Regions from separate parts of the Actinoplanes sp. NPDC051861 genome, predicted to be linked through region 1. Evidence: predicted binding sites of a transcription regulator. Region 1 holds the regulator's gene; the other holds the start of a gene.
What was found. Region 1 encodes HrcA, which represses chaperone genes, less so after heat shock. Its sites were predicted from a motif close to GGTTNGCACNCTCNNNNNGAGNGTGCNAACC; they were not measured.

Region 1 (3,411 bases):
GGGAGCGCAACCACTCACGCACGTCGCCGGGTGGTGGTGAGCGCTCTGGACGCGTAGCGGCCAGCTCGCCGCCGCCCGGCCCTCGGCGTGAGCGACGTCCTGTACCCCCCACCCCGCTACGACATCAAGCTCTTGATCTTGATCCCGCAAAGCGGGGCCGGCCGAAGCGGGGCCGGCCGAAGCGGGGCCGGCCGAAGCGGGGCCGGCCGAAGCGGCGGTCGAGGAGACGCTGCGGTGGGACCCGCTCAGTGGCCGTTGAAAGCGTCTCGCATCCGGCTGAAGAAGCCGCCCTGCTTGCTCAGCTCCGCCACGTCCTCGCCGCGGGTCTTGGCGAAATCGCGCAGCATGCGTTCCTGATCGGCGGTGAGTTTCGTGGGTGTCTTGACGTCGAGGTGGACGAAGAGTTCGCCGCGGCCCTGGCCCCGCAGGTGCGGGACGCCCTTGCCGCGGATGCGCAGCGTGCTGGCGGGCTGCGTGCCGGGCTTGACCTCGATGTTCTCCTCGCCGTCGAGGGTCTTGATGGTCATCCGGGTGCCGAGGGCCGCCGCCGTCATCGGGAGGGTGACCCGGCAGTGGAGGTCGTCGCCCTTGCGGGAGTAGACGTCGTGGGGCCGTTCGTGGATCTCGACGTAGAGGTCGCCAGCGGTGCCGCCGCCGGGACCGACCTCGCCCTGCTGTGCCAGGCGGATGCGCATGCCGTCCTCGACGCCCGCCGGAATCTTCACGGTCAGTGAGCGGCGGGTGCGGATGCGGCCGTCGCCGGCGCAGGTGGGGCAGGGGTTCGGGATGACCGTGCCGTGGCCCTGGCAGTTCTGGCAGGGGCGCGACGAGACGACCTGGCCGAGGAAGGTGCGCTGGACCGACTGGACCTCGCCGCGGCCGGCGCAGACCTCGCAGGTGGCCAGGTGGGTGCCGGGCGCGGTGCCGGCCCCGGAGCACTGGGTGCACAGGACCGCGGTGTCGACGGTGATCGGCGCCTCGACGCCGAAGGCGGTCTCGACCAGGTCGAGCTCGAGACGCAGGATGGCGTCGGCGCCGGGACGGGTGCGCGGGCGCGGGCCGCGCGAGCCGCCGCCGGCCGCGGTGCCGAAGAACGCGTCCATGATGTCCTGGAAGCCGACGAACGGGCCGGCGCCACCGGGACCGGGCGCGCCTCCACCCGGCGCGAGGGGGTCACCGCCCAGGTCGACGATCTGCCGCTTCTGGTCGTCGGAGAGGACCTCGTACGCCGCGTTGATCTCTTTGAACTTCTCGTGCGCCTCCGGATCGGGGTTGACGTCCGGGTGGTACTGCCGAGCCAGTTTGCGGTAGGCGCGCTTGATCTCGTCGTCGGTGGCTTCTCGGGTCACGCCGAGAATTCCGTAGTAGTCCTTGGCCACGGGGTTTGGAGTCCTCAATGTCTGCGCGAATCCGTCAATTCTGTGCCAACAGGTCGCCAACGTACCGCGCGACTGCGCGAACAGTAGCGATGGTGCCCGGGTAGTCCATGCGGGTGGGGCCCAGGACACCGAGCCCACCAACGATCGTCGCACCCGGCCCGTAACCGCTGCTGACCACGGACACCGGCAGGTTGTCGATCTGGTTCTCGTCGCCGATCCGGACCCGGGTGGTGCTCGGCTCCAGGTCGCCGATGAGTTTGAGCAGGATGACCTCTTCCTCGAGGGCTTCGAGGACGGGGCGTAGCGTGCCCTGGAAGTCCAGCACACCGCCGCGTGTCAAGTTGGCCGTACCGGCCAGAGCGAGACGTTCCTCGCTGCGTTCGACGAGGGTTTCGAGCAGCACCGAGGCCAGGCAGGCCATGTCACCGCGGCGCTCCGGCGCGCACTCCTCGACCAGATTCTGCACCAGCGGTGGCGCGTCGACGAGCTTCTGACCTGCGAGTTTCTCGTTGCAGCGGCGGCGCAGCTCCCACACGTCGTCAGGCTGGACCGGCGCGGGCATCTCCACGAGGCGCTGCTCGACCCGGCCGGTGTCGGTGATCATCACGAGCGTCAGGCGGGTCGTGGAGATCGGCACGAGTTCCAGATGGCGAACAGCGGAGCGGGAAAGACTCGGATATTGCACGACGGCGACCTGGCGGGTCAGCTGGGCGAGGAGCCGGACCGTGCGATGCACCACATCGTCGAGGTCGACCACGCCGATCATGAAGCGCTCGATGGCGCGGCGCTCGGCCGGGCTGAGCGGCTTGATCCGGGTGAGCCGGTCGACGAAGAGCCGGTAGCCGGCGTCGGTGGGCACCCGGCCGGCGCTGGTGTGCGGCTGCCGGATGTAGCCCTCCTCCTCGAGGACCGCCATGTCGTTGCGCACCGTGGCCGGGGAGACGCCGAGCTGGTGACGCTCGACGAGAGATTTGCTGCCGACCGGCTCGCGCGTCTCGACGTAGTCCTCGACGATCGCCCGGAGCACCTCGAGCTTGCGGTCATCCAGACTCATATGACCCCTCCCCCTGCTGGCACTCCCGCTAATAGAGTGCCAGTCTACGTCGCGCTGCGGTGCAACGCGATGATCGAAAGTACGGTTATCCCGTCACATCCCGGATCACCGCGTCGGCCAGCAGCCGCCCGCGAAGGGTCAGCACCAGTCGCCCTTGCGCATAGGCGACCGGATCCAGCAGCCCGCCGTCCCGCGCGCGGGCCGCACCGGCAGCATCGACCCTGGTCAGCGGGATGCCGTCGCGGAGCCGGACCCGCAGCATCACGTCCTCCAGGTGCCGGTCCTCGGCGGTCAGCAGCTCACGACCGTGCCCGGGGGATTCACCGGCGTTGAGGCGTTTCGCGTACGCGGTCGGATGTTTGACGTTCCACCAGCGCACCCCGCCGACGTGCGAGTGCGCGCCCGGCCCGAGACCCCACCAGTCCGCACCCGTCCAGTAAAGCTCGTTATGCCTACATTTTCCGCCTTTTTTCGCCCAATTGGATACTTCGTACCACTCGAAGCCCGCGCTCGTCAGCGCTTCCTCGGCGGCCAGATAGCGGTCGGCGGCTACGTCGTCGGAGGGATAGGGCAACTCACCCCGGCGCATCCGGGTCGCCATCCGGGTCCCGTCCTCGACGATCAGCGCGTAGGCGCTCACATGGTCGACGCCGGCCGCGATCACCGCGTCGAGTGACCGGGCGAAATCATCGGCGGTCTCGCCCGGCGTCCCGTAGATCAGGTCGAGATTGACGTGCTCGAATCCGGCCTCGCGGGCTTCGAGTGCCGCCTGCGGAGCTCGACCGGCCGTGTGTTTGCGGTCCAGCACTCTGAGCACGTTCTCCGAGGCACTCTGCATGCCGAGCGAGATCCGCGTGAAGCCGGCGGCCTTCAGACCCCGCAAATACGACAAATCCACAGATTCCGGGTTTGCTTCGGTTGTCACCTCAGCGCCCGGCGCCAACCCCCAAACGCGATCGATCCCCTCCACGATCCGCC
Region 2 (3,411 bases), on a different contig from region 1:
CCGACGTCACCCGGCGGCCCGGCCGGGCCCTCCTCCGGCCCGAGCTCGCCCGGCAGCCCTCGCCCGACCCCCGCCGTCCCCGACAGGGCCGCGGCGACCGACCCCGGCGCCCCGGTGGCCGTCCCGCTCCCGGCCACCGACCTCGCCGGCCGCCCGGTGTCCGTGGTCGCCGTGGGCATGCCCGCCAACGGCACTGTCAAGCTCAATGCCGACGGGACCGTCACCTACACCCCGAATCCCGGTTTCAGCGGCACCGACAGCTTCACCTACACCGTGATCGACGCCAACGGAAACGTCGCACAGGGCACCATCGTCGTCGAGGTCGGCGCGGCTTCACCGTCCCCGACGGTCTCGCCCACCGCGCCCCCGGCCCCGGCTCCAACACCGCCCCCGCCGGGCCACCTCCCGACGACCGGCCAGAACCTCATGGCCGTCCTGCGAATCGGCGCCCTCGCCATCGCCGCCGGCATAGCCCTGCACTGGGCCGCCGGAATCCGCCGCCGCCCCTGAAAGCCGCCGTCCTCGACAGCCGATGCCCCCTGAAAGCCGCCCTGAGAAAGCGCCTCAAGCCCGCGCCTCCCGAAGACGGCCCCGGAAACGCCGGAAGGGCGGGCCGCCGAAGCGACCCGCCCTCCCGAAAGACTGGACTCAGAAGTCCATGTCACCGCCGCCCGGGGCACCGGCCGGAGCCGGGGACTTCTCGGGCTTGTCGGCCACGACGGCCTCGGTGGTGAGGAACAGCGCGGCGATCGACGCGGCGTTCTGCAGCGCCGAGCGGGTGACCTTGGCCGGGTCGATGATGCCCGCGGCCAGAAGGTCCACGTACTCACCGTTCGCGGCGTTCAGGCCGTGACCCGGCTCGAGGTTGCGCACCTTCTCCACCACGACGCCGCCCTCGAGGCCGGCGTTCACGGCGATCTGACGCAGCGGGGCGTCGAGCGCGACCTTGACGATGTTGGCACCGGTGGCCTCGTCGCCGGAGAGGTCCAGCTTGTCGAACGCGGTCTTGCCGGCCTGCACGAGAGCGACGCCACCACCGGGGACGATGCCCTCCTCGACGGCCGCCTTCGCGTTGCGAACGGCGTCCTCGATGCGGTGCTTGCGCTCCTTCAGCTCGACCTCGGTGGCCGCGCCGACCTTGATGACCGCAACACCGCCGGCCAGCTTGGCCAGACGCTCCTGCAGCTTCTCACGGTCGTAGTCGGAGTCCGAGCGCTCGATCTCGGCGCGGATCTGGTTGACCCGGCCCTGGATCTGCTCGCCGTTGCCGGCACCGTCGACGACGGTGGTCTCGTCCTTGGTGATGACGACCTTGCGGGCCTGGCCCAGCAGGCTCAGGTCGGCGGCGTCGAGCTTGAGGCCGACCTCCTCGCTGATGACGGCGCCACCGGTCAGGATGGCGATGTCCTCCAGCATGGCCTTGCGGCGGTCACCGAAGCCCGGGGCCTTGACGGCGACGGACTTGAAGGTGCCACGGACCTTGTTCACGACCAGGGTGGCCAGGGCCTCGCCCTCGACGTCCTCGGCGATGATCACCAGCGGCTTGCCCGACTGCATGACCTTCTCGAGGACCGGGAGCAGGTCCTTGACCGCGGAGATCTTGCTGTTCGCGATCAGGATGTAGGGGTCGTCGAAGACGGCCTCCATGCGCTCGGCGTCCGTCATGAAGTACGCCGAGATGTAGCCCTTGTCGAAGCGCATGCCCTCGGTGAGCTCGAGCTCGAGGCCGAAGGTGTTGCTCTCCTCGACGGTGATGACGCCTTCCTTGCCGACCTTGTCCATGGCCTCGGCGATGATCTCGCCAACCGTGGAGTCACCGGCGGAGATGGAGGCGGTGGAGGCGATCTGCTCCTTGGTCTCCACGTCCTTGGCGATCTGCGAGAGACCCTCGGAGACACTCGCCACAGCGGCCTCGATGCCCCGCTTCAGGGCCATCGGGTTCGCGCCCGCGGCGACGTTGCGCAGGCCCTCACGGACCAGAGCCTGGGCCAGGACGGTCGCGGTCGTCGTGCCGTCACCGGCGACGTCGTCCGTCTTCTTCGCGACCTCCTTGACCAGCTCAGCGCCGATCTTCTCGTACGAGTCCTCGAGCTCGATCTCCTTGGCGATGGATACACCATCGTTGGTGATCGTGGGGGCGCCCCACTTCTTCTCGAGAACCACGTTGCGGCCCTTGGGGCCGAGCGTCACCTTGACCGCGTCGGCGAGCTGGTTCATGCCCCGCTCGAGGCCCCGACGAGCCTCCTCGTCGAATGCGATGATCTTGGCCATACGGCGTTGTCCTCCCGGACATCCGCGGCGCCGGGCCTGTTCGGCCCCGCTCTCCGCACGTTGAGGAACGTCTGCGGACGTCACCACCTGGCGATGTGACGTCCTCAGGCCGAGCCGGATAGCCCGCGACGACCGGCTCCGTGCCCCGGCGCCGATGGCAGCGCCGCGACCGGAACCCCACCGTCCCGACCTGTTGGCACTCACTAGCCGCGAGTGCCAAACACCTGTTTAGCACTCCCGGGTGGCGAGTGCAAGAAAACCCATCTTCCCGCGAAACCGATGCACAGGCCCGGGTTTCCGACCAAAGATCTTGATGCGCAGCTCACGACCGGTTTACGTCATCCGGGTTGCCGCACGTCACACCGGGCGGTATGGAGTACGGCATGGAGAACTGGACAGTTCGACGGGTCACCCCCGCCGACGCGGGGCGGATGCGCGCCCTGCGCCTGGAGATGCTCGCCGACAGTCCGCTCGCCTTCCTGGAGACGCTGGCGCAGGCGGCCGCCCGCCCGCACGAGAGCTACCGGCAGCGGATCACCCAGTCCGCCACCGGCCCGGACACCGCCCAGTTCATCGCCGACCCCGGCGGCCCGCTGATCGGCCACGCCGGCGGCACCACGCTCCCCGACGAACCGGGCTGCACGGTGATCTTCGCTGTCTACCTCACGCCCGCCTACCGCGGCGGCAAGGTGCTGGGCGAGCTGATCGACGCGGTGGCCGACTGGTCCGCGGCGGCCGGGCGCACCGAGCTGATGCTGGAGGTGGTGGTCGGCAACGATCGCGCCGTCCGGGCGTACGAAAAATTGGGTTTTCTCGACACCGGCGACCGGCTGCCGCACCCGACCGTGCCGGCGCTGTCCGAACTGCGGATGCGGAGGCGGATCTGAGATGAAGCCGGCGGTCCGGAGCGTGCTCACCGCGGTCAACGGAACCACCGCGGCCGGACTCCTGCTGGCCTGGATCACCGGCGCCAAGGTCCGGCGCGGGCGCGACGGGGTGCTGATCGCCGAGGGCTACAAACTGCGCATGCCGCCGGCGTCCTGCTTCACGGTCGGCTCGGTGATCCTGACGAAACGGACCGCGGAGTGGCTGCTGGCCGAGGAGCGCAGCGCGCTGCTGGCCCACGAGAGCCGCCACGCC

Region 2: the regulator HrcA is predicted to act here: its motif matches at 2,463-2,493, upstream of groL (chaperonin GroEL).

The regions. Positions count from the first base shown of each region.
Region 1 covers NZ_JBFAYE010000035.1:19,175-22,585, forward strand. The annotation lists gene dnaJ (molecular chaperone DnaJ) at 246-1,379, opposite strand; gene hrcA (heat-inducible transcriptional repressor HrcA) at 1,414-2,433, opposite strand; gene hemW (radical SAM family heme chaperone HemW) at 2,519-3,411, opposite strand, start outside.
Region 2 covers NZ_JBFAYE010000001.1:124,125-127,535, reverse strand. The annotation lists gene AB0M02_RS00700 (Ig-like domain-containing protein) at 1-510, shown strand, start outside; gene groL (chaperonin GroEL) at 649-2,271, opposite strand; gene AB0M02_RS00690 (GNAT family N-acetyltransferase) at 2,655-3,158, shown strand; gene AB0M02_RS00685 (hypothetical protein) at 3,160-3,411, shown strand, end outside.